One region of the Delftia sp. WSY_10 genome, then DNA from elsewhere that is predicted to be linked to it. Evidence: riboswitches for the same ligand, from Rfam matches in the RefSeq annotation. Region 1 holds a riboswitch; the other holds the start of a gene.
The links. A riboswitch is a leader RNA that binds a small molecule or an ion and turns the genes downstream of it on or off. The one in region 1 is predicted to bind cobalamin.
Positions count from the first base shown of each region.

Region 1 (4,460 bases):
CGCACGGCCAGTTGCGGCCCACGCCGCTGATCCTCCAATACGGCGAGGGCGACTACAACTGCCTGCACCAGGATGTCTATGGAGAGCATGTGTTTCCGCTGCAGGTGGTGTTGCTGCTGTCTCGGCCGGGGCAGGACTTTGCGGGCGGGGAATTCGTCATCACCCAGGCCGATGGCGACAGGCAACGGGCCGATGTGATGGCGTTGGGCCAGGGCGATGCGCTGGTCCTGGCCGTGCGCCACCGGCCCGTGCCGGGGCGGCGCTCAGGCTACCGCCGCGCGGCCATGCGCCATGGCGTCAGCCGCGTCCGAAACGGCCATCGCCATACCGTGGGGCTGATCTTTCATGACGCACTCTGATATGACGCACTTTGATGGACGGCCGGTATGAGCACGCTGGATCTTTTTGCCGATGAACCTCCCATGGGCATCGAACCCATTGGTCCCCAGTCCGTGGTGCTGCGCGGCCATGCCCTGCCCCATGCGGCGCCACTGCTGGCTGCGGTGGACGGCGTCATGGCCCAGGCGCCGCTGCGCCATCTGGTCACGCCGGGCGGCTTCACCATGTCGGTGGCCATGACCAACTGCGGCACGCTGGGCTGGACCAGCGACAGGCGCGGCTACCGCTACAGCGCCATCGACCCGGTCAGCGGCCAGCCCTGGCCCGCCATGCCGGCCGTGTTTGCGCAGCTGGCGGGCGAAGCGGCCGCCGCTGCGGGCTTCGAGGGCTTCGCGCCCGACGCCTGCCTGATCAACCAGTACCTGCCCGGCAGCCGCCTGTCCCTGCACCAGGACCGCGACGAGCGTGACCTTGGCGCGCCCATCGTCTCGGTGTCACTGGGCATGCCGGCCACATTTCTGTTTGGAGGGCTTGCGCGCGCGGACAGGACGGCCAGGGTGTTGTTGCAGCATGGCGACGTGGTGGTCTGGGGCGGCGTGGATCGGCTGCGCCACCACGGCGTGTTGCCGCTCAAGGACCAGCCTCACCCGCTGCTGGGCGGGCGGCGCATCAATCTCACTTTTCGCAAGGCGGGTTGAATGGAGGGTTCGAAATGGATGGGCTGAACAGCAGTGATCGCTTCGCCGGCCTGGACTGGGGCCGCATTTGCACCCAGCTCGATGCAGAGGGCCATTGCCTGCTGCCACGGCTGCTGAATGCGGATGAAAGCCGCGCCCTGGCCGGCGAGGCGGCCATGCGCAATGGCCTGCCGCCCTCCCTCGACACATGGCGCCCGGTACTGTACCGGCACCTGCTTGCCATTGCCAATCGCTGGCGTGCCCAAATGGACATGCAGCCTGCCCTGCCCGCCTCGTTCGAGGCCTTCGGGCAACTGGGCCGCCAGTGCGGCCAGATGCATCCGCAGTCGCACCTGCTGCATGTGGCGCAGGCGGGCCATGCCCCGCTGCGCTCATACAGCGAAGGAGCGGCGGTGTTCCCGCTGCAGCTGGTGCTGCTGCTGTCCCGGCCGGGCCAGGATTTCGAGGGCGGCGAGTTCGTGATGACCGAGCAGCGACCGCGCATGCAATCGCGCCCCATGGTGCTGCCGTTGGGCCTGGGGGATGCGGCCATCATCGCCACGGGGCCGCGCCCGGTGCGCGGTGCGGCGGGCTTTTACCGTGTGCACCTGCGGCATGCCGTCAGCCGCGTTCACCGTGGCGAGTGGCTGGGTCTGGAGCTGCTTTTGCACGACGTGCCCCAGGCGCCAAAGGCTCTGCAAACAGACCGCTGGCTATAATGCCGCGCCTGCAAAGGCATCCGTGCAACAGGTGTCCACATGCCAGCCATGGGGATGAAACGGGAACAAGGTGACTGCCAGCAAATGCTTTTTGCGCTGCCGGCACAGGCCTTGGCTGCCCCCGCAACGGTAAACAAGTCAAGGCGCTCCACGCCTGTCCCGCCAGTCTCCGCAACCCTGCGGAGGGGCGATGACAGGCTGTCACTGGTTCATGGCGTGGTCTGCAACATGCAGCTTTTCGCGGGTGGATTGGGAAGACGGGGCGCTGGGCGCAAGGCATGTCCTTGCGCCGCTTGTGAGCCCGGAGACCGGCCTGCTGCGTTTCGCGCCCGCTGAGCGGGCGCTTTCTTGACTGTCTGCGGGGTGCGGATGGCAATGTCCTGCACCCTATCCTTGCACGCTGGCTGGAGAGGCGGCAGTGCCTTGCTTTCGCATCAGGCGGTCGAAGACCGATGTTCGAAATGCATTCCTCCCTTTCCTGCGTTCCCAGCACCCGTGCTGCCGATTCCCTTTGCCTTCGGCTGAGCCCGCTGGCTCTGGCCTGCGCCTTCCTGTCCGCTCCTGTGCAGGCACAGACTGTCCTGCCCGAAGTGCAGGTCACCGGCCAGGCCGAACGCATCGGCCAGCAACTGGCCCAGCCTGCGCGCTCGGCCAGCCATACCGGCGTCTCCAACCAGGAAGTGCCTGCCAGCGTGGATGGTGTTTCTGCCGAGCAGATGCAGGAGCGCGGCGACTACGCCCTGGTGGACGCCGTCACGCGCACCGTGGGCCTGACCTCCAGCAGCACGCCGGGCAACGGCGGCCTGTCCTTCAGCAGCCGTGGCTTTGCGGGCGTGAACTCCGTGGGCGTGGCCGAAGACGGCATGGTGCTGGGCGTGGCCGCCGGCACCACGGCCTATCCCGGGGACAGCTGGGGCTACGAGCGCATCGACGTGCTGCGCGGCCCGGCCTCGCTGATGTATGGCAGCGGCACCATGGGCGCCACCGTCAACGCCATCCGCAAGCAGCCCAGCCGCACCAGCTCGGCCGAGGTGCTGGTGGGAGCGGGCACGGACGACACGCTGCGCGTGGGCCTGGGCGTGACCGGCGCCCTGGGCGCCTATGCCAGCTACCGCATCGACAGCTACACCGCGCGCAGCGCGGGCGAGCGCGACCTGGACCAGTCGCGCAACGGCAAGTTCATGAGCACGTTGCGCTTGGAGCCCACGAGCGACCTGCAGATCGACCTGATTGCCGACCGCAGCGTGCAAAAGCCCACCCGCTACTGGGGCACCCCTGGCCTGGACGGCAAGGTGGTGGAGTCCCTGCGCGACCGCAACTACAACGCAGAAGACAGCGTGCTGCGCTATGCCGACGAGCGCCTGCGCGCCAAGGTGCAATGGAAGGCCAATGACTGGTTGACGGTGCGCAACGAGCTGTACCACGTGCAGTCGGACCGCCACTGGCGCAACATCGAGGCCTACGCGCTCAACCCCGCCACCTGGACCGTGGGCCGCTCCGACTACCTGGAAATCCTGCACGACCTGCAGCAGACCGGCAATCGCCTGGGCCTGAACGTGAACCGGGGCTCGCACAAGATCGCCATGGGCTGGGAGGCCGCGCGCATCAACCTGCGGCTGTCCAATAACTCGCCCTACGGCGGCTCGTCCACGGTCTCGGCCTGGGACCCCGTGCATGGCAGCTGGGCCAGCCCCGATGTCACCAAGGCCAAGACCGAAACCGGCGTGACCCAGCATGCGCTGTACCTGGAGGATGCCTGGCGCATCAGCAACCGCTGGCTGGCCATGGCCGGACTGCGCCGCGATGTCTACAGCTTTGCCAGCCATTCCCTGGTGGGCGGCACGGATTTCAACAAGACGCTGGCCGCCACCTCCTGGCGCCTGGGCCTGACCTATGAGCTGGCCCGCGACACCCATGTCTATGGGCAGATCAGCTCGGGCCATGATCCCGTCAACAGCCTGGTGTCGCTGAACCTGGCCAACACGGCTTACAAGCTGAGCAAGGGCCGCCAGGCCGAGATCGGCATCAAGCAGCAGGTGGCAGGCGGGCGCGGCGAATGGACGCTGGCCGTGTTCGACATCAAGAAGGACAACATCATCACGCGCGACCCCGACCGCCCGGCCATCTCCATCCAGGGCGGCAGCCAGTCCTCGCGCGGCGCCGAGGTCACTGCCAACTTCCAGGCCACGCCCACCCTGCGCCTGGAGGGCAACCTGTCCTATGTGGATGCCCAGTTCGACAAGCTCATCGAGGCCGGCGGCAACCGCGCCGGCAACCGCCCGCAGAACGTGGCCAAGACCACGGCCAACCTCTGGGGCCACTACCGCGTGGGCGCCTGGCAAGCCTCGCTGGGCCTGCGCTACGTGGGTGACCGCTTTGGCAACAACGCCAATACCGTGAACCTGCCCGCCTACACCGTGGCCGACGCCGCGCTGAGCTGGCAGGTGGACCCGCGCACCACCCTGAGCCTGATCGGCCGCAACCTGGCCGACAGGGTCTATGTGGGATCGAGCTACGGCAGCCAGTTCCTGGTCGGGCAAGGCCGCCGCTTCGAGATCGCGGCCCATATCCGGTTCTGATGGCCATGGCGCGCTCCAAAAGCCTCCACGGTCTCCACGGCCTGTGCGCTGGCGCCCTGGCGGCCACCCTTCTGCTGGCCGGCTGCTCGCGCAGCGATTCCGGCACCACCAGCGAACTGCCGGCACCGGCTGCCGCACCGCAGGCG
Region 1 covers NZ_JBICKY010000029.1:104,645-109,104, reverse strand. Annotated here, with positions in the region: gene ACF8ML_RS13160 (2OG-Fe(II) oxygenase) at 1-359, shown strand, start outside; gene alkB (DNA oxidative demethylase AlkB) at 387-1,037, shown strand; gene ACF8ML_RS13150 (2OG-Fe(II) oxygenase) at 1,052-1,735, shown strand; cobalamin riboswitch at 1,748-2,067, shown strand; gene ACF8ML_RS13145 (TonB-dependent receptor) at 2,188-4,314, shown strand; gene ACF8ML_RS13140 (ABC transporter substrate-binding protein) at 4,314-4,460, shown strand, end outside.

Region 2 (4,460 bases), on a different contig from region 1:
TTCAAGCGCCTGGCCCAGGCCGTGGGCGTGCGCAAGGCCACGCTGGCCTCGCCCGAGGAGGCCCAGGCCGCCACCGGCTGCGTGATGGGATCGGTGCCGCCGTTCTCCTTCAACCCGCAGGTGCGCCTGGTGGTGGACCCGGCACTGGTGGAGCGCTTTGCCGAGATCGCCTTCAATGCGGGCCGGCTGGACCGCTCCATCGTGCTGGACTCGGCCGACTATGTGCGCATTGCCCGGCCCGCGCTGCACAGCCTGAGCGGGGATGGCGCCGATTGACCCGGGGGCCGGGCGGTGCCCACAATCGCAGCAACGCCCGCACATCCTCTCCTGACCATGACCACCCCTGCCAGGCAGTTCCCCGACCGGCCCGATGCGGCCGGCTTTGTGCGTGCGGCGCTGGCTGCCGCACTGGCCCAGGTGCAGTCGCATATGGATGCCGTGGACGCCGGCAGCGGCGAGGCCGAACGCATCCACCAGCTGCGCGTGGCCCTGCGGCGCCTGCGCACCCTGCTGCGCGAATGCGCAGGGCTGGCGCCCGGCATGCGCGCCGAATGGGATGCCCCGCTGGCACTGGCCTTTGCGCGCCTGGGCACGCTGCGCGATGCCGGCACCCTGGCCGACGTGGTGCGGCCGCTGCTGCAGGACGCCGATGCGCCCTTGTGCGATTGGGCCGTGCCGGATGCCGGGCAGGCCGACGCGGACGCGGCCGCTGCGGTGCGCGAGCCGCAGTTCCTGCAAACGCTGGCCGAGATCCATGCGCTGGCGCAGGCGCCTGCAGGCAAGCGGCAGCCCGGCCTGGTCAGCCTGTCCGCCGCAGGCACGCGCAAGTACCTGGCACGGCGGCTGGCGCGCCTGCACCGCCAGGTGCTGCGCGACGGCCGGCGGTTCGACCGCCTGCCGCTGGCGCAGCAGCACCGCGTGCGCAAGCGGCTCAAGCGCCTGCGCTACCTGGCGGACTTTGCGCGGGAATTCGCGCCCGGAATGTGGCCCGGCAAAAAGGGCCGGCGCTTTGCCGAGGCGCTGGTGCCCGCCCAGGACGCGCTGGGCCTGCACAACGACATGGCCGTGGCGGCCGCGCTTTTTCGTGACCAGGCCGGCACGGATCCGCGCGCCTGGTTTGCCGCCGGCTACCTGCAGGCCCGCCTGGCCACCAGCGCGCGCAGCAGCCGCCGCGCGCTGCGTGCGCTGGCCCGCGTGCCGGGCTTCTGGGCCTAGACCGCATCAGCGATAATCCGCCGCTGGCGCACCGCCGCAGCCCCTGGGCCGTGGCGGTGCGCTGTTGCTGAAGGTGCCCCATGCCGCTTGCCGGCCAGGGGTTCAACGGGAAGCAGGTGCGCGATGCCATCGAGGTGGCCGCTCGCAATGCCTGCGCTGCCCCCGCAACGGTCAGCGGAATACAACTCCCCACGCTGGCGCGCCACCCACCGGTTGCGCGCCGCAAGCCACTGTGTCTGGACGGACATGGGAAGGCGGGGATGCCTGCTGCAGCGCGCCCACCCTGCGCGCCGCAGCGTTCCGCAAGCCCGGATACCGGCCTTCTGCATTGCTTTCGGACGCCGCGGGAGTGCGCCTGTCCGGTCCGGCCCCAGCCTGCGCTGGCGTGGCCGGCTCCGGCGTGCGCGCCGTGCGGCGTGGTTCAGACGATAGGCCCCACGGGTGACTGGGGCAGTTGGATTCAACGCATGCGCTTCGCTTCCTCGGCCGCCGATTCCTCCGGCCTTCTCTCTGTTCTCCCTCTTGTCTCCAGCCTGCGGCCCGTAGCGGCCGCCGTCCTGCTGGCCAGCTGCGCTGCAGCGGCCGGCGCCGCGCAGGAGCCGGCTTCCGGGCGATCCACGGACTCCGCCGACGATGCGCTGGACGCCGTCTTCGTGACCGCCACGGCGCGGCCCGAGGCGCGCAGCCGCATCGCGGGCACCACGCAGACCATCGACCGCGAGGCCATAGAGCGCTCCAGCGCGCGCTCGGTCACCGACCTGCTGGCCGAGAACGCCGTGGGCTTTCTCAGCGAATGGACGGCGGCCCAGACCTCGATGAACCTGCGCGGCGCCTCCACCGACGGCCAGGGGCGCGACTTCCGCAGCCAGGTGCTGGTGCTGGTCAACGGCCGGCGCGCGGGCACGGCCAACCTGTCCAAGCTCAGCCCCTCGGATGTGGAGCGCATCGAGATCGTGCGCGGCCCGTCCTCGGTGATCTACGGCAGCCAGGCCATGGGCGGGGTGGTCAACATCATCATGAAGACGGGAGCGACAGCGCCCGGCACGCGCGCCCAGGTCCAGGCCGGCTCGTGGGACCTGTGGCGCACCGATGCGCAGACGGCCGGCGCCAATGACCGCTTCGACTGGTACTTCGGCGTGAGCGCAGGCGGGCGCGGCGACTACGAGTCGGGCGACGGCGGCATGCGCATGGAGAACACGGGCTGGAAGCGGCGCGGCGCCAGCGGCGCCCTGGGCTGGCAGCTGCACGAGCTGCACCGCGTGGAGCTGCAGCTGCGCACGGACGGCATCTACAACGCGGGCTTTCGCGGATCGGGCGCCAACATCTACAGCCGCGACAACCGCAGCAACCGCTCGCTGGACCTGACCTACGAGGGCGCACTGCCCGGCCAGCGCCTGAGCTGGACGACCCACCTCTACAGCCTGGTCGATACCGATGAGTTCAACTGGGCATCGCCCGTGATCCGCTCGGGCAACAGCGCCGTGCCCGGCACGGCGCGCGACTACAACCACCGCCAGCTGGACGCCACGGGCCTGCGCTTTCAGCCGCGCCTGCGTGTCAGCCAGACCAATGACCTGCTGATGGGCTTCGACTGGGAGCGCAGCAAGCTGCGCTCCGACCGCCTGCGCGTGGCCATGCCGGGCGGCCCGGCGGGCCAGGTTGCGCCCTACGACAACAACCAGACCGAGCAGGTGCACGCGCTGTACGTCGAGGACGCGCAGACCCTGTTCGACGACCGCCTGACCCTGCGCGCCGGCCTGCGCAAGACCTGGGGCACGACACGCTTCGACGAGACGCCCAACCTGGCCCTGGCCCAGGCCAGCACGCGCGACTACGACAACCACACCTGGTCGGCCGGCGCCACCTGGAAGGCCACGGACCGGCTCACGCTGCGCGCTGCGGCCTCCACGGGCTTTCGCGCGCCCACGGCCACGGAGCTGGCTTCGGACTTCACGGCCGTCGGCGGTGGCCGCACCTTCGGCAACCCCAACCTCAAGCCCGAGACCAGCCGCCAGATCGAGGTCGGCGCCGCGCTGCAGCAGCCCGGCTGGCGCGTGGATGCGGCCCTGTTCCAGAACACCATCAGCGACCGCATCATCACCGTCTCGCGCGGGGCCACGACCAATACCTCGGACTACGCCAACAACGCGGCCGACATCGTGGCGCGCGGCCTGGAAATGCAGGCCGACATGGACCTGGCGCGGGCGCTGAACCTGACGGGCCACCAGCTCAAGGCCTGGGCTGGCGGCTACTACCACTTCAGCATGCGGGACAAGGGATCGCCAGCGTCGGCCAATACCGACAAGGTGCAGCGCATGTACCGCTACGAGGCCTCGGCCGGCGTGCGCTACGGGCGCGGCAGCGGGCGCCTGCAGGGCGACTGGAGCCTGCAGCTGTCCACGCTGCTGCGCGGTCCCATGTGGTACGATACGGAAGAGGCGCTGCTCATCCCGCAGGGCGAGCCCCGCAGCACCTTCATCCACCGCAAGGGCGCCTTCACCATCTGGAACCTGCGTGCCGACTACCGCGTGTCGCCGGGCGTCAAGCTGTTCGCGGCCGTGAACAACCTGTTCGACCTGAACCGCCACCCCATCTTCATCGCGCTGGACCGTGCGCCCTGCATCGCCAACCCGGCGTACCAGAACGGCGGCTGCGGAACGTCGATGGCCGGGCGCGAACTCATGGTCGGCCTGCAGGCAGAGTTTTGATGAAGCACCCCCTGAGTCGCTTCGCGCCTTCCCCCGTGTGCACGGCGCCCTCTCTCGCTACGCGGGAGGGGGACGACACCCTCGGGGCGGGGCGGCGCGGCCGGCATAGGCCCTTCCTCGGTGTCCCTCGCTTTGGACTGCGCCGGTTTCATAGGTCATGTACGGCGCCTTGCGTCATGGAACACTGAGATGAAGGCTGTCTGCACACCACGCCGCCAGTTGCTGCGCCAGGGCGCGGCGGCGGCCCTGGGCTGCGGCCTGCCCGCGGCCTGGGCCGACACCGTCGCTGCAGGCGGTCCGGTGGTGCTGCAGGATGCGCTGGGCCGGCGCGTGGAGATTGCCGCGCCGCCGCAGCGCATCGTCTCCATCTTTGCCTCCAACACCGAGCTGGTGGCCGCGCTGGGCCTGCTGGACCGCGTGGTGGGCGTGGAGGATTTCACGCGCTTTCCACCGGGCGTGGAGCGCATTCCCAAGGTGGGCGGGCGGCTGGGGTTTTCGGTGGACGCCGTGGTGGCGCGCCAGCCGGACCTGGTCATC
Region 2 covers NZ_JBICKY010000012.1:550,747-555,206, reverse strand. Annotated here, with positions in the region: gene ACF8ML_RS04600 (YbaK/prolyl-tRNA synthetase associated domain-containing protein) at 1-276, shown strand, start outside; gene ACF8ML_RS04595 (CHAD domain-containing protein) at 334-1,215, shown strand; cobalamin riboswitch at 1,270-1,554, shown strand; gene ACF8ML_RS04590 (TonB-dependent receptor) at 1,683-3,923, shown strand; gene ACF8ML_RS04585 (ABC transporter substrate-binding protein) at 4,113-4,460, shown strand, end outside.
Region 2: linked by a shared signal. The riboswitch ahead of ACF8ML_RS04590 (TonB-dependent receptor) and the one ahead of ACF8ML_RS13145 (TonB-dependent receptor) in region 1 are both predicted to bind cobalamin.